One region of the Streptomyces sp. NPDC001406 genome, then DNA from elsewhere that is predicted to be linked to it. Evidence: riboswitches for the same ligand, from Rfam matches in the RefSeq annotation. Region 1 holds a riboswitch; each other region holds the start of a gene.
The links. A riboswitch is a leader RNA that binds a small molecule or an ion and turns the genes downstream of it on or off. The one in region 1 is predicted to bind cyclic di-AMP.
Positions count from the first base shown of each region.

Region 2: another riboswitch for cyclic di-AMP. It lies ahead of ACFY1J_RS31675 (C40 family peptidase); the one in region 1 lies ahead of ACFY1J_RS25570 (transglycosylase family protein).
Region 3: another riboswitch for cyclic di-AMP. It lies ahead of ACFY1J_RS37600 (transglycosylase SLT domain-containing protein); the one in region 1 lies ahead of ACFY1J_RS25570 (transglycosylase family protein).
Region 4: another riboswitch for cyclic di-AMP. It lies ahead of ACFY1J_RS04640 (M23 family metallopeptidase); the one in region 1 lies ahead of ACFY1J_RS25570 (transglycosylase family protein).

Region 1 is NZ_JBIAWG010000010.1:329,087-334,668, forward strand. Features, by position in the region: gene ACFY1J_RS25560 (cytochrome P450) at 76-1,356, shown strand; gene ACFY1J_RS25565 (transglycosylase family protein) at 1,538-2,524, shown strand; cyclic di-AMP (ydaO/yuaA leader) riboswitch at 2,708-2,876, shown strand; gene ACFY1J_RS25570 (transglycosylase family protein) at 2,881-3,543, shown strand; gene eno (phosphopyruvate hydratase) at 3,824-5,131, shown strand; gene ACFY1J_RS25580 (septum formation initiator family protein) at 5,230-5,582, shown strand, end outside.
Region 2 is NZ_JBIAWG010000014.1:119,708-125,289, forward strand. Features, by position in the region: gene ACFY1J_RS31665 (ATP-dependent Clp protease proteolytic subunit) at 99-734, shown strand; gene ACFY1J_RS31670 (hypothetical protein) at 743-1,051, shown strand; cyclic di-AMP (ydaO/yuaA leader) riboswitch at 1,356-1,578, shown strand; gene ACFY1J_RS31675 (C40 family peptidase) at 1,582-2,055, shown strand; gene ACFY1J_RS31680 (LysE family translocator) at 2,125-2,745, opposite strand; gene ACFY1J_RS31685 (LysR family transcriptional regulator) at 2,861-3,784, shown strand; gene ACFY1J_RS31690 (ATP-binding protein) at 3,788-4,246, opposite strand; gene ACFY1J_RS31695 (helix-turn-helix domain-containing protein) at 4,460-5,326, shown strand; gene ACFY1J_RS31700 (DUF397 domain-containing protein) at 5,336-5,560, shown strand.
Region 3 is NZ_JBIAWG010000019.1:177,521-183,102, forward strand. Features, by position in the region: gene ACFY1J_RS37585 (FAD-dependent oxidoreductase) at 1-55, shown strand, start outside; gene ACFY1J_RS37590 (hypothetical protein) at 72-689, opposite strand; gene ACFY1J_RS37595 (HAD family hydrolase) at 855-1,661, shown strand; gene ACFY1J_RS37600 (transglycosylase SLT domain-containing protein) at 1,720-2,205, opposite strand; cyclic di-AMP (ydaO/yuaA leader) riboswitch at 2,211-2,394, opposite strand; gene ACFY1J_RS37605 (hypothetical protein) at 3,189-3,344, opposite strand; gene ACFY1J_RS37610 (polyprenyl synthetase family protein) at 3,570-4,580, shown strand; gene ACFY1J_RS37615 (CHRD domain-containing protein) at 4,705-5,582, shown strand, end outside.
Region 4 is NZ_JBIAWG010000002.1:123,341-128,922, reverse strand. Features, by position in the region: gene ACFY1J_RS04655 (GNAT family N-acetyltransferase) at 1-1,654, opposite strand, end outside; gene ACFY1J_RS04650 (HPr family phosphocarrier protein) at 1,833-2,114, shown strand; gene ACFY1J_RS04645 (GntR family transcriptional regulator) at 2,261-2,956, opposite strand; gene ACFY1J_RS04640 (M23 family metallopeptidase) at 3,145-3,900, opposite strand; cyclic di-AMP (ydaO/yuaA leader) riboswitch at 3,913-4,076, opposite strand; gene ACFY1J_RS04635 (M16 family metallopeptidase) at 4,279-5,582, opposite strand, start outside.

The DNA.
Region 1 (5,582 bases):
AGTCACCGCTTCGGCGGCCGCTGCCCGTACCGCCCTCCGCGCGGCATCCGCCGGAAAGCCGGATACCGTCGAGGAGTGACCAACCAGCCCCACCCTCCGAACCCCAGCCCCGCCGCCCCCGACCTGTTCAGCTGGGAGTTCGCCAGTAACCCCTACCCGGCCTATGCCTGGCTCCGCGAGCACGCCCCCGTGCACCGGACGAAACTCCCGAGCGGTGTCGAGGCCTGGCTGGTCACCCGGTACACCGATGCCAAGCAGGCGCTGGCCGACCAGCGGCTCTCGAAGAACCCCGCGCATCACGACGAGCCCGCGCACGCCAAGGGCAAGACCGGTATCCCCGGTGAGCGCAAGGCGGAGCTGATGACGCATCTGCTCAACATCGACCCGCCGGACCACACCCGGCTGCGCCGCCTGGTCAGCAAGGCGTTCACGCCCCGCCGGGTCGCCGAATTCGGCTCGCGCGTACAGGAACTGACAGACCGGCTCATCGACGGGTTCGCGGCCGAGGGGTCCGCCGACCTCATCCACGAGTTCGCCTTTCCCCTCCCCATCTACGCCATCTGCGACCTGCTCGGCGTTCCGCGCGAGGACCAGGACGACTTCCGGGACTGGGCGGGGATGATGATCCGGCACGGGGGAGGGCCGCGGGGCGGGGTCGCGCGGTCGGTCAAGAAGATGCGGGGCTATCTCGCCGAGCTCATCCACAAGAAGCGTGAGGCCCTGCCCGACAGCCCCGCTCTGGGCGAGGACCTCATCTCCGGGCTGATCCGCGCCTCGGACCACGGCGAGCACCTCACCGAGAACGAGGCCGCCGCGATGGCCTTCATCCTGCTGTTCGCCGGGTTCGAGACGACCGTCAACCTCATCGGCAACGGCACCTACGCCCTGCTCACCCATCCCGACCAGCGGCACCGTCTGCAGGCGTCCCTCGCCCGCCGGGAACGGGACCTCCTGGAGACCGGTGTCGAGGAACTCCTGCGCTACGACGGCCCGGTCGAACTGGCCACCTGGCGGTTCGCCACCGAGCCGCTCACCATCGGCGGGCAGGACATCGCACCCGGCGACCCCGTCCTGGTGGTGCTCGCCGCCGCCGACCGGGACCCGGAGCGGTTCGCCGACCCGGACGTCCTCGACCTCGGCCGACGTGACAACCAACACCTTGGATACGGCCACGGCATCCACTACTGCCTGGGTGCCCCGCTCGCCCGGCTGGAGGGCCAGACCGCGCTCGCCACCCTCCTCACCCGCCTCCCGGACCTCCGACTCGCGGTGGATCCGGCCGATTTGCGGTGGCGTGGCGGGCTCATCATGCGTGGATTGCGCACTTTGCCCGTGGAGTTCACGCCCGTCCGGTAAGTGAGGGAAGCGCGGCCTGTCGTGCCCCAAACCTGATGAATGCTCAACTCTGTGATCTTCACGTGATCTACGCGGCATTAACTTGTGACAAGTGATCGTCAGTGGATACGTTCACTAGGCAGCGCGGTACGTCGGCTTTCTGTGCCGCGCCGGTCATCGCTGTCGCACGAAAGGCTTCCGCATGCTCTCCGGGAACGGTCGTCACCGTCGCCCCCGTCAGGCTCCGGCCCTCCTCGTCGCGGCCGGAGTGACCGGCTCCGCCATCGCCATCCCGCTCCTCGGGGCCGCGAGCGCCAACGCGGCCGACGGCACCACTTGGGACAAGGTGGCCGAGTGTGAGAGCGGTGGCTCCTGGAGCGCCGACTCCGGCAACGGGTACTACGGCGGTCTGCAGATGTCGCAGGACGACTGGGACAAGTACGGCGGCCTCGCGTACGCCTCCAGCCCGGACGAGGCCAGCCGTTCGCAGCAGATAGCCGTCGCGGAGAAGATTCTCGCCGACCAGGGCACCAAGCCCTGGGCCACCTGTGCCCTGCTCTCCGGGCTCACCGCGAGCTCCGGGTCGGTCGATGTCGACACCGGTGTCTCGGCATCCGATTCACCCGGTTCCTCTGATTCTTCAGACTCCTCTGATTCGTCCGACTCATCCGATTCGCACTCGGAGTCGGACTCCTCGGGGAAGGCTTCCCCCTCGGCGAACGCCGACAAGGAGAACGGGGCGAAGGGCAAGGGTGAGGGTAAGAGCGAGGGCAAGGGTGAAGATTCCGCCCAGTCGGACAAGTCGGAATCCGAAGGCTCGGGCAACTCGCAGGGGAGCGGTGGCGCGCCCACGGAAGTTCCCAAAACGGATGACTCTGACAACTCGTGGCAAAGCGGGGGATCTTGGAGTCTGGTCGACACCGGCGCGATCGGGGGCGGCCGTCATCGCGGGGGCAATGCGGACGAAAGCGCAGCAAGCGGGCAGGGCTCGGCCTCGGCGGGTCGTCACGCCTCGCGCACCTACACGGTTCGCGACGGCGACACTCTCGCGTCCATCGCCGACTCCCTCGACGTCGACGGCGGATGGCGTGCGCTCTATGCCGCCAACAAGGCCGCAATCGGCACCGACCCGAACGACATCACCCCCGGTCAGACCCTGGACGTCGCTACCGAAACCGGTGAAAAGTAGCGGGAGTTGACGTCCCGCTTTCACGCCTAATGTCCGGTTTGGTGAAAGTGTGGGATGAGTCTCAGAAGCCCTGATCGTCTTTGGAATTCCCCGGATCGCGTGTCTACGGTCGAGTCCGCTCGTCACCACGAGCCCCGGCTGTCGCAACGCCGAGTCCTGCCAGCGGCCGCACGGGAACAGTCGTCGCGTCACGCGCCGTAGGCAGGAGCGGGGGACCCAAGGTAAGTGCCGCGCCGGACAGTTGAGCCGGAGCGGCTAGGGGTGGAGCCACGCCTCCCAGCGGAGGTGTGGCCGGGCAACTCAACCGGCCCGAACCCGACAGCTCACCTCGCAGGCGTCGGTGAGGGGATCCATCCATGCTGTTTTCCGCCCAGGGCAAGCACCGTCGTCCCTCGAAGGCCAGGGTCACCCGTGCCATCGCGCTCGCCGGTGTCGCCGGCGCCGCCGTCGTCGCCCCGCTGATGGCCTCCGGCACCGCCTCGGCCGCCACCGCCTCCGAGTGGGACGCCGTCGCCAAGTGCGAGTCCGGCGGCAACTGGTCCATCAACACCGGCAACGGCTACTACGGCGGTCTGCAGTTCTCCGCCTCGACGTGGTCCGCCTACGGCGGCTCGAAGTACGCCGGCACCGCCGACAAGGCCACCAAGGCGCAGCAGATAGAGATCGCCGAGAAGGTCCTCGCCGCCCAGGGCAAGGGTGCCTGGCCGGTCTGCGGCACGGGCCTGTCCAGCGCCCCCTACAGCGGCGCCGCGGCGAGCACCGCCCCCCGGTCGACCGAGAAGCCGGCCGCCTCCCGCTCCGCCGAGCGCCCGGCCGCGGCCAAGACCGTCACCACCCCGACCGGCAAGAAGGTCAAGAAGGGCGACGGCGAGTACAAGGTCGTCAAGGGCGACACCCTCGGCTCGATCGCCCAGAAGCACAAGGTCAAGGGCGGCTGGCAGAAGCTGTTCAAGCTGAACAAGAACATCGTCCAGGACGCGGACCTCATCTACCCGGGCCAGCAGCTCCACCTGAAGTGATCCGCGGCCGGTAGCCCGGCTGCAAGAACCACAGCCGCCCCCCGTCCCCACGGTCTCCCCGCCCCGGTGCGTATTCCCCCGTACGCGCCGGGGCGGGGCTTGTTCATGGGGCGCTGTGTTCGAGCCGTTCTCCACCCCGCCTTTGTTTCGAGCCGGAACAATGGGTACGGTCGGACCCTGTCCACGGGACGGTCGGTCGGTGGCCGATGCCCCCGGGACGGTTAGGCTCTAGTCGCAAGGCACCCAGCCCCGCACTTCCAGCGTCACATCCATGAAGGAGATGCTCGTGCCGTCCATCGACGTCGTCGTAGCCCGGGAAATCCTGGACTCCCGAGGCAACCCCACGGTCGAGGTCGAGGTCGGCCTCGACGACGGCAGCACGGGTCGTGCCGCCGTTCCGTCCGGCGCCTCCACCGGCGCCTTCGAGGCCATCGAGCTCCGCGACGGCGACCCGAACCGCTACCTGGGCAAGGGCGTCGAGAAGGCCGTCCTCGCCGTGATCGAGCAGATCGGCCCGGAGCTGGTCGGCTACGACGCCACCGAGCAGCGCCTGATCGACCAGGCGATGTTCGACCTGGACGCCACCGACAACAAGGGCTCGCTCGGCGCCAACGCCATCCTCGGCGTCTCCCTCGCCGTCGCCCACGCCGCCTCCGAGGCCAGCGACCTCCCCCTCTTCCGCTACCTGGGCGGCCCGAACGCGCACCTGCTGCCGGTGCCGATGATGAACATCCTGAACGGCGGCTCGCACGCCGACTCCAACGTGGACATCCAGGAGTTCATGATCGCCCCGATCGGCGCGGAGTCCTTCTCCGAGGCGCTGCGCTGGGGCGCCGAGGTCTACCACACCCTGAAGAAGGTCCTGAAGAGCAAGGGCCTGGCCACCGGCCTGGGCGACGAGGGCGGCTTCGCCCCGAACCTCGGCTCCAACCGTGAGGCCCTCGACCTCATCCTGGAGGCCATCAAGCAGGCCGGGTACGTCCCCGGCGAGCAGATCGCGCTCGCGCTCGATGTCGCCGCGTCCGAGTTCTACAAGGACGGCAAGTACGAGTTCGAGGGCAAGTCCCGCTCGGCCGCCGAGATGACGGAGTACTACGAGGAGCTCGTGGCGGCCTACCCGCTCGTCTCCATCGAGGACCCGCTGTTCGAGGACGACTGGGCCGGCTGGAAGGTCCTGACCGACAAGCTCGGCGACAAGGTCCAGATCGTCGGCGACGACCTGTTCGTCACCAACCCGGAGCGCCTGGCCCGCGGCATCGAGGAGGGCACCGCCAACGCCCTGCTCGTGAAGGTGAACCAGATCGGTTCGCTGACCGAGACCCTGGACGCCGTCGAGATGGCCCAGCGCAACGGCTTCAAGTGCATGATGTCCCACCGCTCCGGCGAGACCGAGGACGTCACCATCGCCGACCTGGCCGTCGCCACCAACTGCGGCCAGATCAAGACCGGCGCCCCGGCCCGCTCCGAGCGCGTCGCCAAGTACAACCAGCTGCTGCGCATCGAGGAGATCCTCGACGACGCGGCGGTGTACGCCGGCCGCAGCGCCTTCCCGCGCTTCCGGGGCGGCGTGGAGATCTCCAAGGGCTGAGCCCGGTAAGGGCAAGGCTTAGCCAGTCGTACGTACGTCCCCGTACCCGGTCCCGTACCGTGTCCGGGGACGTACGCACGTATGAGGGAGGCGGGGACATGGCCGCGAAGGACCGGGACCGGTTCTCCACCGCGACCAGACTGCGACTGCTCGGCGAGCAGACGGCGGCCCGGGTCTACCGCTCCCAGACCAAGCGGCAGGCCCGCAGATCCCGGCTCACCGGCCGGGCCGCGCTGCTCGCCCTGGTGCTGTGCACGATGGTGGTGGCCCTGGCCTATCCGATGCGGCAGTACGTCTCCCAGCGCGCCGAGATCGCCAATCTGGAGCGGCAGCGGCAGCGGGCCCAGGAACGGGTCGAGCAACTGCGCGACCTCAAGGCGCGCTGGCAGGACGACTCCTTCGCCGAGCAGCAGATCCGCCGGCGGCTGCACTATGTGATGCCGGGGGAGAC
Region 2 (5,582 bases), on a different contig from region 1:
CGTCGCGGACGGACCCTTGCACCCACACTCTGTACGTCCTGTACATTTTCTACAGAGAGCTCTGCCGGAGTCGGCTCTGCCGCGAGGAGGGGTACGCCATGTCCCGACCGTCCGCCCGCTATGTCCTGCCCGAGTTCACCGAGCGCACCAGCACGGGTCACCGCACGCTGGATCCGTACTCCAAGCTGCTGGAGGAGCGGATCGTCTTCCTGGGCACGCCGATCGACGACACATCGGCGAACGACGTGATGGCGCAGTTCATGCATCTCGAACACGACAACCCGGACCGGGACATCTCGCTGTACGTGAACTCGCCCGGCGGCTCGTTCAGCGCCATGGCGGCGATCTACGACACGATGCGGTACGTCGGCTGCGACGTGGAGACGATCTGCCTGGGGCAGGCCGGCTCGTCCGCCGCGGTGCTGCTCGCCGCCGGGACACCGGGCAAGCGGTTCGCGCTGCCCGGCGCGCGTGTGCTGATCCGGCAGCCCTCGCTGCCCGAGCCCGTGCAGGGCCAACCGAGTGACCTCGTCATCCAGGCCGAGGAGTTGGCCCGGACCCGGGACCTCCTCGAAGGAATGCTCGTTCGGCACACAGGACGCGGCCCCGAGCAGGTCCACGAGGACCTGGAGCGGGATCTGATCCTGGACGCGCCGGGCGCGCTGGAATACGGGCTGGTGGACGGGATCATCCCCAGCCGCAAGGCCTCCCGCACCGCTCGGGACGCGGGGTGAGCCGGCGGATGCTGCCTCCGGAGTTGCCGCCACTGCCCGCCCTGACGCGGGCCGAGGGTGAGTTGATCGACCGTTACCTCGATGTGGTCGACCTGCTCGGCCGGATCAATCCGGCCCAGCACTCGGACACCTACCGCGGACTGCGGGCCGCCCAGGCGCTCGTCCGTGCGGCGGCGGAGTTGCGCGACGCGCTGACCCTCATGCACCAGCGCGGCGAGGCGGAGTTGCACGCGGCCACGTTGGCGCGCGCACTGCGGGTGCTGGACGGCGAGCGCCGGACCGCGAGGGTCACCGTCCCACCCCCCGCCGCCGATTGACGCACTGCCGTCCGCACCGGAGTTGAAACGACCCAAAAGACGTACCGCTGTTCGGAGTAGTCGCGGGTCCATTTCCGAGGCCGTGGAGGTTGCGCAACACGCTTGCCCGGAGGGGACGGTGAGGTGCTTCCGCGCTGGTCCGGGGGTACCTGACCCCCTCGACCATGACTCGAACACAGCGATGTCCACCCGAACGGGTGAGTGGTGAGTAACACCACAAATCCCCGATTCCATTGGGATTTTCGGACACCTGTGAGTGAAGATCCCTGTCTGACGACAAGCCCCCGCCACAGCGGCGGGGCGGTCCGGGCGGACGCCGAGTCCTGCCGCCGCCCGGATGACCGGTCGACAGGAGTGGATCGGCAGGAGTGGAGGACCCAAGCAAGACGGGTCGCCGGAACGGATGTTCGTTCGTCTGTTTGTTCGTTCCGAGCAGCCCTTGGGGTGAAGCCGCGGCAACGCGGCCGGGCAACTTCGCCAGCCCGAATCCGACAGGTCATCCTTCACAGGCGGCTGACGAAGGGTTGCGCATGACTGCGCTCAATCGTGTCCCGTCGCTCATGGCCCGGGCCGGTACGGCCTCGGCCCTCACCATCGCCGCCGTGGGCGGCTCGATCGTGGTTCCGGGTGTCGCCGCCGACGCGTCGGCCGCGACGATGGCGACGAAGGCACTCCAGGTCGCGGCTTCCAAGAAGGGGGCCCCCTACAAGTGGGGCGCCACCGGGCCGCGGAGGTTCGACTGCTCCGGGCTGACGCTGTACTCGTACAAGAAGGCGGGCAAGACCCTGCCCCGTACGGCCGCCCAGCAGTACAACAAGACCCACCACATCTCGGCCAAGAACCGCAAGGCCGGTGACCTCGTCTTCTTCCACTCGGGCTCCAGCGTGTACCACGTGGGGATCTACGCCGGGAAGGGGAAGATCTGGCACGCCCCGAAGACCGGGGACGTGGTGAAGCTGCAGAGGATCTGGACGAGGAGCGTCTGGTACGGCCGGGTCAGCTGACCCGCCCGAGGGGGTGGCGGGCCTTGTCGCACCGGCACCCCCTCGGGTCCGCTCCGGCCTGACCCGGTGTCACGCCAGGAGCGGTTCGAGGAGCAGGGCGGCACCGAGAACCGTCAGCGCCACACCGGTCGCCGACCGGAGGGCCATGGCGGCCCGCGGCCGGCGCAGCCATCGGCCGAGCCGGTCCACCAGCAGCGCCACCGTGGGGAACCACACCAGGGTCAGCCCGATCACGATCAGCGCGAGCAGCAGGGTCCTGGGCAGCGCGGCACTGCCCGCCGGTACGAACTGGGGCAGCAGGCTGAGAAAGGTCAGCGAGGCCTTGGGGTTGAGGGCGTTGGTCATGAACCCCTGACGCAGCGGGTTCGCGGCCGAGGGCGTGCCACTGTCCGTGTCGCCGCCTTGCGGCTGCCGCAGCGACCACAGCGTCCGCCCGCCCAGATACAGCACATACGCCCCGCCGAGCAGTTGCAGAGCGCGGAACAGCGGGGGCACGGCGACCAGGACCGTGGCGACCCCCGCGGCCACCAGAGCCGTGTGGACGAGCAGCCCGCCCGCGATGCCGAGCGCACAGGCGATGCCCGCCCGGCGGGAGACCAGTGCGTTGCGTACGACGACGGTGAAGTCGGCGCCGGGCATGGCGACCATGCCGGCGGCGATCCCGGTGAAGGCGATGAGCTGTCCGTCCATGGCTGCCAGCCTGCCGTGGACAGGCCTTCAGCAGGTATTTCGGATATCCTGGGTAAGCCTTAAGCGTTCCTTTGGGCTCGCATTCTTCGGACATCCCTCTGGGCAGGCAACCGGTATGTACGACCCCACCCGACTCGCCGCCCTCGTCGCGGTCGCGGAGGCGGGGTCCATCACGCGTGCCGCCGAACGGCTCGGCTACACACCTCCCGCCCTCTCCCAGCAGCTGGCCAAGCTGGAGCGGGAGGCGGGGACGGCGCTGCTGGTCCGGCACCACCGCGGGGCGCGGCTGACGGACGCGGGCGAGCTGCTGGTGGCCCGGGCCCGCCGGGTGCTGGACGAGTTGGAGCGGGCCCGGCACGAACTGGCCCGGCTGGCCGGTCTGTCGGGCGGCACACTCCGGCTCGGTACGTTTCCGACGGCCGGGATCCATCTGCTGCCGCCGGTGCTGAGCGCGTTCCGCCGGGCGCATCCGGATGTGGAGCTGTCGGTGGCGGACTACGATCCGCCGGCCGGCGTGGCGGCGGTGGCGGCCGGGGCGGTGGACCTGGCGCTGACGCATGCGTATCACCCGGCGGAGCCGGTTCCGGTGCCGTCCTCGGTGGGTCTGGAGCCGGTGCTGGTGGAGGAGTTGGTCCTGGTGACCGCCCCGGGGCATGCCCTGAGCAGTGACTCCTCCCGGCTGCCGCTGTCGGGGCTTGCGGGGCAGCCGCTGGTCAGCATGGCTCCGCAACTGCCTGCCCGGCAGGGCGTGGAGGCGCTCCTGGCGCAGGCGGGGGCCACGCCGTCCGTGCTCGTGCCGACCCCCGGCTACGCCGTGGTGTGCGCGCTGGTGAGTGCCGGGCTCGGCGTGGCCGTCGTACCGGAGATGGTGGCGCGGACGGCGGTCACTCCGGTCGGGGTGCGCCCGCTGGGGGCGGGAGAACTGCGTCGTACGATCTCGGTCGCGTACCGGGCCGAGGAGGTGGCTCCGGCCGCCGACGCCTTCCGGGCCCTGCTGCGCGGGGCGTTCGGGCGTGCGCATCGGATTCCGGGGGCCTGAGTGTTACGGCTCCTGCTGTCCGGCCGCCGTGACCGGCTGGGCGGGTACCGTCCAGGGAAGTTCGATCGAGACGGTCTTGCCGCCCTCGCGGGTGGGCCGGACCCGTAGCTTGCCGCCGCATTCGGCGGTGAGCCAGCGGATGATCACCATGCCGCGGCCGTTGTCCTGCTGGACGGCGGCGGGGAGTCTCTTCGGGAAGCGTGGATGGCTGTCGGTGACGCCGATACGCAGGTGTTCGTCACGATCGAGCACGAGGTCCACCGTGAAGGTGGGTGACTGACCGAAGGTGTGCTGTACGGCGTTGGTGGCGAGTTCGGAGACGATGAGCCGGACCGTGTCGGCCACTTCCGTGTCCGGTGGCAGACCCCATTCCGCGAGAGTGGCCAGCACATAGGAACGGGCCGCGGCGACCGAGGCGGGATCGCTCGGCAGAGTGACGGATGCTTCCAGATGGTCTGCCATGACGACGTCGTCCCTTTCCCACGGGACCGCAGTCCGGCACGGAGCCGGATGGTTCGAGTACGGTCCCGGACTGGTGCTTCGTCGTCAGACTGCCATTGCGGCACGTGTCACGGGGGCGATCCACCAAGATATGCATATATCTGTCGCTCGAAGCGGTGAACTCTGCGACGGCAGACCGTATTTGGGCGGCTCGAAGGGAGTAGGGAGTAGCCCATGCAGAACGGTCCCGCGGTGCGCCGCCGGAAACTGGGCGCCGAACTGCGCGCACTGCGCACCGGGGCGAGCCTCACGAGCGGTGAGGCGGCCCGGCTGGTGGGCTGGCACCAGTCGAAGGTGAGCCGCATCGAGACGGGCGCCAGTGGGGTGAAACCGGCCGATGTGCGGTTACTCCTGGACGCGTACGGCGTGGTGGACGGTCAACTGCGCGAGCTGCTGATGGTGTTGGCCGGCTCGGACGACGTCGGCGGCCGGCACCACTGGTGGCACGCGTACCGCGGGGTGCTGCCGCCCGCCTACCGGGACTTCATCAGCCTGGAGTCGCAGGCGCGCGGGATGCGCACGCTGGAGACGTCGGTGGTCCCGGGGCTGCTGCAGACGCCGGAGTACGCCCGCGCGGTGACCCGGGCGGCCGTGAGCGGCTTCGACGACGCCGAGGAGCGGCTGGACGCGCTGGTCAAGGTGCGGCTGGCCCGGCAGGACGTGCTGCGGTCACAGCCGCCGCTGGAGCTGCGTGCCGTCCTGGACGAGGCGGTGCTGCGGCGGGAGGTGGGCGGCCCGGACGTCATGGCGCGGCAGCTGGAACGGCTGGTGGAGGCGGCGCGCCTGCCCCAAGTGAGGCTTCAGGTCCTGCCGTTCGCCGCCGGAGCGCACATCGGCATCACCGGCCCTTTCGTTATCTTCTCATTTCCGAGCACATCTGATCTGGATGTGGTTGTTCTCGACCACTTGACGAGTAGCCTCTATCTCGAACGGAAAGAAGACCTCCAGGCCTACTCCGAGGCCTTCAACACCCTTCGGATGCACGCCCTTTCGCCCGAGGAATCGTTGGATTACATCGCCGGGATAGCTGACGGCGCGTAAGGAGGCACCATGTCTGCACTGCCTCGGAACGTACCTTCCAGTACCGATCTGCACGACGTGCGATGGCTGCGCAGCAGCTACAGCACGGGAGCGAACAACTGCGTGGAGACGGCACGGCCGCGCTCCGGTCCGCTGACCGGACTGCTTGCCGTGCGCGACTCCAAGGCACCGGCCGGACCCGCGCTGCTCCTCTCCCCCGAGAGCTGGGCGGGGTTCCTGGCCGCGCTGCGCTGATCCCCGTACGACCCGATCCGGC
Region 3 (5,582 bases), on a different contig from region 1:
CACCGAGTTCGCCTCCCCGCGGCTGGCCAAGCACCTGGCGGCGGCGCACGGCTGAGCGCAGGGGCGGGCGGCTACCCCTCCTCGGCCGCCCGCTGCCACGCCAGGAACTCCTCGATCAGCTCAGGGGGGTTGGCCGCCTCGGTGGCCTCGATCTCCCACTCGGGACAGTCCATGTCGAAGACGACGACGGGCAGCCGACGGCCGAAGAGCCGCTCGATCTCCCCGCTTTCGTGCAGATGGCGGGCGAGATCGATACATGCGTCGGCGAAATGCAGCCCGAGCAGATCGCGCTTGGCCTCGACGTCGCCCTCTTCGTCGGCGTCCCGGTCTCCCTCCTCGTCGTCCCGGTCGCCGTCGAACCAGAGGCCGAGTTCCTTGACCTCCTCCACGTACAGCGGTGCGCCGGCCGGGTCCTCGGGGACGTTGCCGAGCATCTCGAAGCCGTCCAGGAGCCAGCAGGCGTAGTGCCAGCGGGCCTCGCCCAGGTCCCCGTGACGCTTCTCCAGCTCGTACTGGCTCTCGGTGTTGTAGCCGATGGCCACATAGGGGTGGCGCTCGTCGTAGTCGATGCGCCAGATACGGAAGGAGAGGGCGTAGATCTCGGGCCTCAACTCCTCGGGGAAGCGCGCGAGAACGGCGGGCGCCGCCTTGCGCAGATACCTCCGGAAGACTTCCCGCCGGTCCGTCACCACATCCGCCCCCGTTTCCTCAGCTCCCTCGGCGCAATGACAGCAACCTAACGCGCACCACTGACGATGGCGGGTGGCGGCATCTCCGCGCGGACCGCGTGGGGTTGAGAACAACGGCTGGGACGGGGGTGAGTCGCAGCGGCATGTTGTCCGTATTCTCTGATCATGGCCGCTCCCCCCGCTTATTCACTCGTCGCCACCGACCTGGACGGAACGCTGCTCCGCGGCGACGACACCCTCTCCGACCGCTCCCGCGCGGCCCTCGCGCGGACGGTGGAGGCCGGTGCGCAGCATCTCGTGGTGACGGGGCGCCCGGCGCCGAGAGTGCGGCCGCTGCTCGACGAACTCGGCAGCAGGGGGCTCGCGGTGTGCGGACAGGGCGCGCAGTTGTACGACGCCGGCGCGGACCGTCTGCTGTGGTCGGTCACCCTGGACCGGGAGTTGGCCGAGACCGCGCTCGGCAAGATCGAGGCCGAGGTGGGTCAGGTGTACGTGGCCGTCGACCAGGACGGGGTGGACGGGCTCACGCTCATCGAGCCGGGGTATCTGATGCCGCACCCGACCCTGCCCGCCGTACGGGTCCCGCGGCGCGACGATCTGTGGTGCGAACCCATCAGCAAGGTCCTGCTCCGCCATCACGCCCTGTCCGACGACGAGTTGGCGGCGATCGCCCGTGACGTCGTGGGTTCGCTGGCGACGGTCACCATGTCCGGGCCGGGGACCGTCGAGCTCCAGCCGTGCGGTATCACGAAGGCGACCGGACTGGCGCTGGCCGCCGAACACCTGGGGCTGAGTGCCCGGCAGGCCATCGCCTTCGGGGACATGCCCAACGACATCCCGATGTTCGACTGGGCCGCCCGTGGTGTGGCGATGGCCAACGCCCATCCCGAACTCAAGGCGGTGGCCGACGAGATCACCTTGTCGAACGAGGACGATGGCATCGCCGTCGTCCTCGAAAGACTCTTTGCCTAGCTCTCCCGTTGCGGGGGAGGGAGAGGGAGATCCGTCAGCACGCGCCCCGTGGCGTCCGTCAGTACGCGCCGAAGACGTTGTCCATCGAGCCGTACCGCGCGGCCGCGTAGTTGCAGGCGGCGGTGATGTTCGCGACCGGGTCGTAGATGTCGAACGACGTTCCGACCACGTGGTACGCGTTGAACGTCGGGTCGATGACCTGGAGCAGGCCCTTGGACGGGATGCCCTTGGCCGCGTTGGAGTCCCACAGGTTGATGGCCCGCGGGTTGCCCGACGACTCACGCATGATGTTGCGGTAGATGCCGTTGTACGTGCCCGGAATGTGCCTTTCCTTCATGATGGCGAGGGACTCGCGGATCCAGCCGTCGAGGTTGTTCGGGTAGCCGGCCAGGGTCGTTTCGGCCGCGGCGGGCGTGGTGGCGGGGGCGGCCGAGGCCGTGGTCGCGCCGATGAGCGGGAGGGCGAGCACCGCGGCGCCGGTGCCGGCGACGGCGAGCTTGCGGACGAGGCGGGTGGTGCGGCGGGGCTGAGCGGCAGCGGCCATGGGGGATTTCCTCTCCGTCGCCTGCGAGGTGAGCTGTCGGGTTCGGACGGGGAGGTGCCCGGCCGTGCCGCCCTGAGGCTGCGCGACTTCACCCCGAGCCGTTCCGTGCGACATGTGTCGTCCGGTCCGGCGGCCTACCTGGGTTCCCCCGCTCCTGCCTACGCGAAATGAGTTCGTCGATGGGTTACGTCCGGCGGCGGCAGGATTCGGCGTCCGCCTGACTGGCCGGAAGCTATGCGAGAGCACATGTCGGGAACAAGTACCTGATTCACAGAACGCACCAATTGACCTTGGGTTGAGGCGTATGGGGCACTTGATCCTTTGCGGTTGCACAGCCTCAACTGGCCGACAGGAAAAGGGCAAACGGGTGTTTGGCCGGATGTGGGGCGACATAAGGCGGCGTGACCCAACTCACGGAATAACATTCACGGCAAATCAGACATGCAGGTCACAGGGGGTTCGCGGGGGTCCGCGGGGCGCGCTTCTCCCACGTCCGGTCCGTGTGTATCGGGGACCGTGCGAGAACGGGGGCGCCCCGGAGCCGGTGCGTGACGCTCGTCACGTGGGGTGAGGGTCGGAGCGGCTCGCCGACCCGGCGGGCGGGGAAGGGTGCCGTAGGCCGTGGCCGGGGGGCGGGAGTCGAGGGCGTACGCGCGCGGGAGCGGCTGGTCCAGGGGGTCCGCCGGGGCGGAGGCACCGTCGGACGGGGTGCCGTCCCTGAGCCGGTGGTCCCACCGGCGCAGGGTCTCCTGGAGGAAGCCGATCGCCGGGCCGGCCGGCCGCGGTCGGGGTATTCGTGCGGTCAGGGGCCGACGATGCCGCGGACGCGGTCGCGCGGAAGGTGTTCGACCGGACGGAGGACCGTGTCGTGGTACGGGTCGTGCCGGCCGCCCACCGCGAGCACGGCGGCCCTGATCGTGTCGTACTCCTCGCGGGCCGAGGCGCTCCAGCCACATGCCCCGCCAGGCGTAGCCGTGGCCCGCTCACCAGGGTTCGTCCGGCAGGGGCCGCCATACGCGCGCGTACAGCCGTGTCCTGTCGGGCAGGGGGATGCGGATGTCGTCGTGCGTGGTCTCGTAGGGGGAGGACGTACGGATGTGTATGGGTGGTGCCCCGTGGCGCCGGCTGACCGGGTACATGCGGGTATATAGGGACAAGCAGTGTCACATCATGATGAGTCGATAAAAATCAATCCTTATCAACTGATCAAAAACATACCGGTCGTGATCCGATACCGCCTGGGCTGTAACGGTGGGCGCTATCGGTGATCGAAACCTGACCGGATACGCTGACTTGAGTGATGGCAGCGACCTATCGACAAACCGTGTAATCGCCAGCAGACACCAGCAGACAGGAGACCCCACGTGACCGTCGTCGGGCCGTTCGGGCTGAGCGTGCGGGACCAGGCTCTGGAAGCCGATGTCCAGGCCGGATTGGCGGCTGTCGAGGAAGGCTTGCTCGAAGCCACCAAGAGTGAGGTCCCGTTCATCACGGAGGCCGCCCAGCACCTGGTGAGGGCGGGCGGGAAGCGGTTCCGGCCGCTGCTCGTGATGCTCGCGGCCCAGTTCGGCGACCCGTACGCGCCGGGTGTCGTGCCCTCGGCCGTCGTCGTCGAGCTGACGCACCTCGCGACGCTGTACCACGACGACGTGATGGACGAGGCCGCGGTGCGCCGCGGTGTCGAGAGCGCGAACACCCGTTGGGGCAACTCGGTCGCCGTTCTCACGGGTGACTTCCTGTTCGCCCGTGCCTCGCAGATCCTCGCCGATCTCGGTCCCGAGGCGGTGCGGGTCCAGGCCCTCGCGTTCGAGCGGCTGGTCACCGGGCAGATCCTGGAGACCGCGGGGCCCTCGGACGGCCGGGACCCGGTCGAGCACTACCTGGACGTGCTGGGCGGCAAGACGGGCTCGCTGGTGGCGGTGTCCTGCCGGTTCGGGGCGATGATGTCGGGGGCCGACGAGACGGTCGTCGACGTGCTCACCCAGTACGGCGAGCGGCTCGGTGTCGCCTTCCAGCTGGCGGACGACGTGCTCGACATCGCGTCCGACTCGCACGAGTCCGGCAAGACGCCGGGCACCGATCTGCGCGAGGGCATCCCGACCCTTCCGGTGCTGCGGCTGCGCGAGCGGGCGCAGCGGCTGGGGCTGGCCGAGGACATCGCGCTGTGCGAGCTCCTCGACTCCGACCTGACCGACGACGCGCGCCACGCCGAGGCGCTGGCCGCCCTCCGTGGCCATCCGGCGCTGGAGCAGGCCCGGCGCGACACCGTGCGCTACGCGGAGGACGCGCGGGCGGCGCTGGCCCCGCTGCCGGAGTGCGACGCCAAGGCCGCCCTGCTCGAACTGTGCGACGCGGTGGTGCACCGGGCCGGGTAGTTCCCGTCGAGCGGTGTGACGCACGTCGCATTTATGGACTGAGTCTAATCTAAGATCCCTTCCGTACCCATGCCCAGAAGCTGACGCAGGGGGCGTCAGCCGCATACGGGGAGAAAACCGAATCATGGGTATGAACGGAACGTTCATCGCGCGCCGCAAGGGCCTCGTCGCCACCGCCGTCGCGATCGCCGCGTCCGCCGGTGTCGCCGCCGCGGCGATCCCGGCCGCCGCCGGCGAGAGCCGCACCGGCAAGGAAACGACCATCCTCGCCGCAAGCCTCCGGGGCGCCAACGAGGTGCCGGTCGAGGGCGGCCCCGCCGTGGGGGACAAGGACGGCGCGGCGCTGGAGTTCATCGAGGTCAAGGGGGACAAGGTGTCCGTCGCCGTGGCCTGGCGCGGCACCGGCAGGCCCACCGATCTCCACATCCACCAGGGCGCCAAGGGCACCAACGGCGGCGTCAGGATCAACTTCGGGAAGCTGCTCGGCAAGGCTCCCCAGGGGCGGCACAGCCTCACCGGCACCGTCACGGTGAACGACCCCGCCCTGCTCAAGCAGCTCACCGAGGACCCCGGTTCCTTCTACGCCAATCTCCATACCGCAAAGTTCCCGGGCGGAGCCGTCCGCGGACAGCTCCACAAGGTCACCACCACCACCGACTTCCGGCACGTTCTCGGCAGCTTCCAGGCCTCCGTCGTCAAGGGGAAGCAGATCTACGAGTGCAAGGCGGCCGAGGGCGGCGGATACGCCTTCGGGCAGCGTGACGTCAGTGCCCGGCTCGGCGGCCACATCCGTCACTCCTTCGTGAAGCCCAACTCCGGCACACCGCAGTGGACCGCGCCGGACGGGAGCGCCGTCACGGGCGCCCTGATCGCCAAGACGCCCAACGGCGACGGCAACATCCCCGAGCTGGACCTCAAGGCCACCAGGTCCGGCAAGCACCACGGGCTGCTCGCCGGCACCGGTGAGATCCTGCGGCTGAACACGGTCGGCGGGCTCGCCCC
Region 4 (5,582 bases), on a different contig from region 1:
CCTCCGCGGTGGCGCCGGTCGTCAGGTCCAGGGGTCGCTGCGGCCGCAGCCCCTCGGCGAGGCACGCGTCGTACGTCAGTTGTCCCAGGGACTCGGAGTTCCCCAGGATCGCCACCCGCGGCCCGCCGGGCAGGGGCTGCCGGGCGAGCAGCAGCCCCGCGTCGACCAGCTCGGTGATCGTGCCGACCCGGATCACCCCGGCCTGCCGCAGCAGCGCGGAGACGGTCGCGTGCGACAACTGCGTGGCCCGTACCGCATGGCCCTGTGGAGCGGACCCGGCCCCCTGCACCACGACGAGCGGCTTGGCGGCGGCCGTGCGCCGGGCGAGGCGGGTGAACTTGCGCGGGTTGCCGATGGATTCCAGGTACATGAGGACGACGTCGGTGTCGGGGTCGTCGTACCAGTACTGGATGACGTCGTTGCCGGAGACGTCGGCGCGGTTGCCGGACGAGACGAAGGTGGACACGCCCGTGACCCCGGTGACTCCGCCGCCGCGCCGGTGCAGCCGGGACAGCAGCGCGATGCCGATCGCCCCGGACTGGGCGAAGAGCCCGATCCGGCCGGGGCGGGGCAGCTCCGGCGCCAGGGACGCGTTGAGCCGCACCTCCTCGGAGGTGTTGATGATCCCGAAGGCGTTGGGCCCGATGATGCGCATGCCGTACGCGCGCGCGTGCCGGACGAGTTCACGCTGCCGCTCGCGGCCCTCGGGTCCGCTCTCCGCGTATCCGGCGGACAGTACGACGAGCCCCTGCACGCCGTGCTCCCCGCACTCGGCGACCACCTCGGGCACGCGTTCGGCCGGTACGGCGACGACCGCGAGGTCGACGGGGCCGTCGATGTCCCGCACCGAGCGGTGGGCGGGCACGCCGTCGATCTCCTTCAACTCGTCCGGGAAGGCCTTGTTCACGGCGTGCAGGCGGCCGGTGAACCCGGCGTCCCGGATGTTGCCAAGGACACCGCGGCCCACCCCGCCGGGCGTGCGTCCGACGCCGACGACCGCGACGGAGCCGGGCGCGAGGAGCCGCCGTACGGACCGCGCCTCCGCGCGCTGCTCCCGCGCGCGCTGCACGGCGAGCGAGCGGTCGGTGGGTTCGAGGTCGAACTCCAGGCGTACGACGCCGTCCTCGAAGCTGCGTTTCTGGGTGTAGCCGGCGTCCGTGAACACCTTGATCATCTTGGTGTTGGCGGGCAGCACCTCGGCGGCGAACCGGCGGATGCCGCGCTCGCGCGCGACGGCCGCGATGTGTTCGAGGAGGGCGGAGGCGACCCCGCGCCCCTGGTGCGCGTCCTGCACGAGGAAGGCGACCTCGGCCTCGTCGGCGGGGGCGGAGGCGGGCATGCCGCCGACGCCAATGCGGTCATAGCGTACGGTTGCGATGAACTCGCCGCCGATGGTGGCCGCGAGTCCCACCCTGTCCACAAAGTCGTGGTGCGTGAAGCGGTGGACGTCCTTGGCGGACAGTCGTGGGTACGGCGCGAAGAAGCGGTAGTACTTCGACTCGTCCGAGACCTGCTCGTAGAAACTGACCAGGCGGTCGGCGTCATCAACGGTGATGGGCCTGATGCGCGCGGTACCCCCGTCGCGCAGCACTACGTCCGCCTCCCAGTGAGTGGGGTACTCGTGCCGGTCCTGCCGGCCCGCCGAGGTCTGCATGGGCCCCAGAGTACGGCTCGCGTCGGACAACGGCGCGAGGCAGTCTGTGGAGGACGGAAGTCGGATCGAGGCCGAGGTCCGACGTCATCTCCGGAGCGGAGCACAGGCCCGCTCCGGGCATGCTTCACGATATGGGAAACTGGTCTAGACAACCCTGAACAGTGAAGGGCAGCATCACATGGCTGAGCGCCGCGTCAACGTCGGCTGGGCCGAGGGCCTCCACGCCCGCCCCGCCTCCATCTTCGTCCGGGCCGCCACGGCCTCCGGCATCCCCGTGACGATCGCCAAGGCCGACGGCAACCCCGTCAACGCGGCCTCCATGCTGGCCGTCCTCGGGCTGGGCGCCCAGGGCGGCGAGGAGATCGTCCTCGCCTCCGACGCCGAGGGTGCGGACGCCGCCCTCGACCGTCTCGCGAAGCTCGTCGCCGAGGGCCTGGAGGAACTGCCCGAGACCGTCTGAGCCACCGCGCCGAACGCCGGAGCCGCGTCAGCCCTTTCGGGCGGCGCGGCTTCGCCGTATTCTCATGGAAATTCCGGGCGCGCGGAAATCAGGGCAGCGGAAATGCACCTCCGCCGAATATACCTTCTTTGTATACGGCGCCCGTGTTAATGCCGCAGGCCCGACATGTTTACGGCATGTTGCGAAGTCCTCACACGGTCCGGACGGTCCCCGCCGCCGGGAAAGCGCAATCGGTGCGCGGATGTCGCGCGCTCGGTGTGCAGCGCAGTGATCGCCCGTGCGCGCTCGCCGTCGCCGCGCGCCACCGCGTCCACGATGGCGCCGTGCTCCGTCCAGGACTCCACCGGGTTGGCGGGCGCCTCCACCGTGTACATCCAAGCGATCTTGTGCCGCAGCTGGGTCAGCATCGAGGTCAGGGCGTGACTGCCGGAGGCCTGCGCGAGCGTCTCGTGGAACCAGCCGCCCAGGGAGCGCAGATCCTCGCTGTTGCCCCGCCTGGCCCGCTCCTGGCCCAGCCTCACCAGGCCGCGCAGCACCTTGAGATGGGCCTCGGTGCGCCGCTGCGCGGCCCGGGACGCGCCGAGCGGCTCCAGCAGCATGCGCATCTCCAGCAGGTCGGCGGCCTCCTGCTCGGTCGGTTCGGCGACGCACGCGCCCGCGTGCCGCCGGGTCACCACGAAGCCCTCGGCCTCCAGGGTGCGCAGCGCCTCGCGGACGGGGACGCGCGAGACGCCGTAGCGGCGCGCGAGGAGTTCCTCGGTGAGCCGGCCGCCGCGCTCGTAGACACCGGCGACGATGTCGTCCCTGATCGCCGTGCATACCGAGCTCGCCGGAATACGCATGACCGACCTCCGCTTTAATCCCCGTGAAACGTCGCCGATTGACGTGTGTTCCGTGACTCTATTGCAATCAACGGGAATTTCCGATGGCGAGCCGGAATCCATGGATATTTTTTGGACAGCGGGGCGGCCGAAACGGCGAAAGCCCCGGCTCGGGGAGCCGGGGCTTCGGGAAGCGGTGCGCGGTGCCGTCAGACGTTCACGCCGTGCTTGCGGAGGTAGGCGACGGGGTCGACGTCCGAGCCGTACTCCGGGGTCGTCCGGGCCTCGAAGTGGAGGTGCGGCCCGGTGACGTTGCCGGTCGCGCCGGAGAGGCCTATCTGCTGGCCGGGGAGGACCTTCTGGCCCACGGAGACGCCGATGGACGACAGATGGCCGTACTGGGTGTACATGCCGTCCGCCATCCGGATCACGATCTGGTTGCCGTACGACCCGCCCCAGCCGGTCGACACGACCGTGCCGGAGCCCACCGCGTGCACGGTGGTGCCGCTGGAGGCGTGGAAGTCGATGCCGGTGTGGGAGCCGGAGGACCACAGGGATCCGCCGGTCTTGTAGCCGGTGGAGACATACGAGTTCGCGATCGGGGCCACGAACGCGTTGAGCCGCTTGCGCTCGGCCTCGCGGGCGGCGCGCGCCTTGGCCTCGCGCTCCTTCTCCGCCAGGGCGACGGCCTTCTTGCGCGCGGCCTCCTCGGCCGCCTTCTGCTCGGCGGCCTGCTCCTGGGCCGCGGCCTGGGCATCGATCTGCTCGGCGACCGAGTCGCCCATGGTGATGACCGGCGTGAGACCGGTGTCTGCGGGGGCGGGCTCGGCGGCGAGGGCCGGAGAGGCCGCGAGGGTGCCGACGGCACCGGTGGTGGCGAGGGCCGCGACGCCCGCCGCGCGGGCGGTGGTGCGGCGCATCCGGCCGGGACGGCGGTGCTTCCCGGTGGCGCTGGTGAACGCCATGTAGTGGCTGGTCCTTTCCTTCCCTCTCGCCTACCGGGTTAGCTGACGGGTTCGGAGCAGGAAGGTCTCCTACGGACCCCCTCGCGGCACGCGCGGGTGTCCGATTCACCCCAGGGACTGCGTGGGTCCCCGGCTCCCCTGGCTCGCGCCGTACGGGGACTCGGCGATGACTGTCCGGTGCCGCGGGTGCGGCGCACTGCCCGACGAACAGCCTGGACGACGCTATGCGGGCGGTCTTTCGATCCCCAAACCGAAGCCGGATTTTGTAGCGCATCCCACAGGGCAGACAGGCAACCTCCGCCCCAATTCGGACATCTTGGAGAAACGTTCGTGGGTCCTGACGGCCCGTCGGCCGACAGGACCCACGCGCGCGTGCCTCTACTCGGCCGGGACGACGGTGACTTCGCCGATGCCGAGAGCCTCGACCGGCTCCTTGATCTGGGCGGCGTCACCCACCAGGACCGTCACCAGACGGTCCACCGGGAAGGCGTTGACCACCGCGGCGGTGGCCTCCACGGTGCCGGTGGCGGCGAGCTGCCGGTACAGCGTCGCCTGGTAGTCGTCCGGCAGAAACTGCTCGACCTGGTCGGCCAGCGTGCTCGCCACGGCCGCCGCTGTCTCGTACTTCAGCGGCGCGACCCCCACGAGGTTCTGCACGGCGACGTCGCGCTCGGCGTCGGTGAGGCCCTCCCCGGCGAGCTTGCGCAGCACCGCCCACAGGTCCTGCAGCGCGGGACCGGTGTTCGGCGTGTCCACGGAGCCGCTGATGGCGAGCAGCGAGGCGCCCGTGCCGTCCGGGGCGGACCTGAGGACCTGCCCGAACGAGCGCACACCGTAGGTGTAGCCCTTCTCCTCGCGCAGGACGCGGTCCAGGCGGGAGGTGAGGGTGCCGCCGAGGCAGTACGTGCCGAGCACCTGGGCGGCCCACACGCGGTCGTGCCGGTCCGCGCCGACCCGGCCGATGAGCAACTGCGTCTGGACGGCTCCGGGGCGGTCCACGATGACGACCCGGCCGGTGTCGTCGGCGGTCACCGGCGGCACGGGCCGCGGCTGCGCCGAGGAGCCGTTCCACTCGCCCAGGGTCTCGCCGAGCAGCGCGTCCAGGTCGATGCCGGTGAGGTCGCCGACGACCACGGCGGTGGCCGTGGCGGGCCGCACGTGCCGGTCGTAGAAGCCGCGGACGGCCGCCGCGTCGATCTTCTCGACCGTCTCCTCGGTGCCCTGGCGCGGGCGCGACATGCGCGCGGTCGCCGGGAACAGCTCCTTCGAGAGCTCCTTGGCGGCACGACGGGAGGGGTTCGCCAGCTCGTGCGGGATCTCGTCGAGACGGTTGCGCACCAGCCGGTCCACCTCGCTCTCGTCGAACGCGGGTGCCCTGAGGGCGTCGGCGAGCAGGCCGAGGGCCTTGCCGAGGCGGGAGGCGGGGACCTCCAGGCTCAGCCGGACGCCCGGATGGTCGGCGTGCGCGTCCAGGGTCGCGCCGCAGCGCTCCAGCTCGGCGGCGAACTCCTCGGCGGAGTGTTTGTCGGTGCCTTCGGAGAAGGCCCGCGCCATGATCGTGGCGACACCGTCGAAACCGGCCGGCTCGGCGTCCAGCGGCGCGTCCAGGAGCACCTCGACGGCGACGACCTGCTGGCCGGGGCGGTGGCAGCGCAGAACGGTCAGGCCGTTCTCCAGCGTGC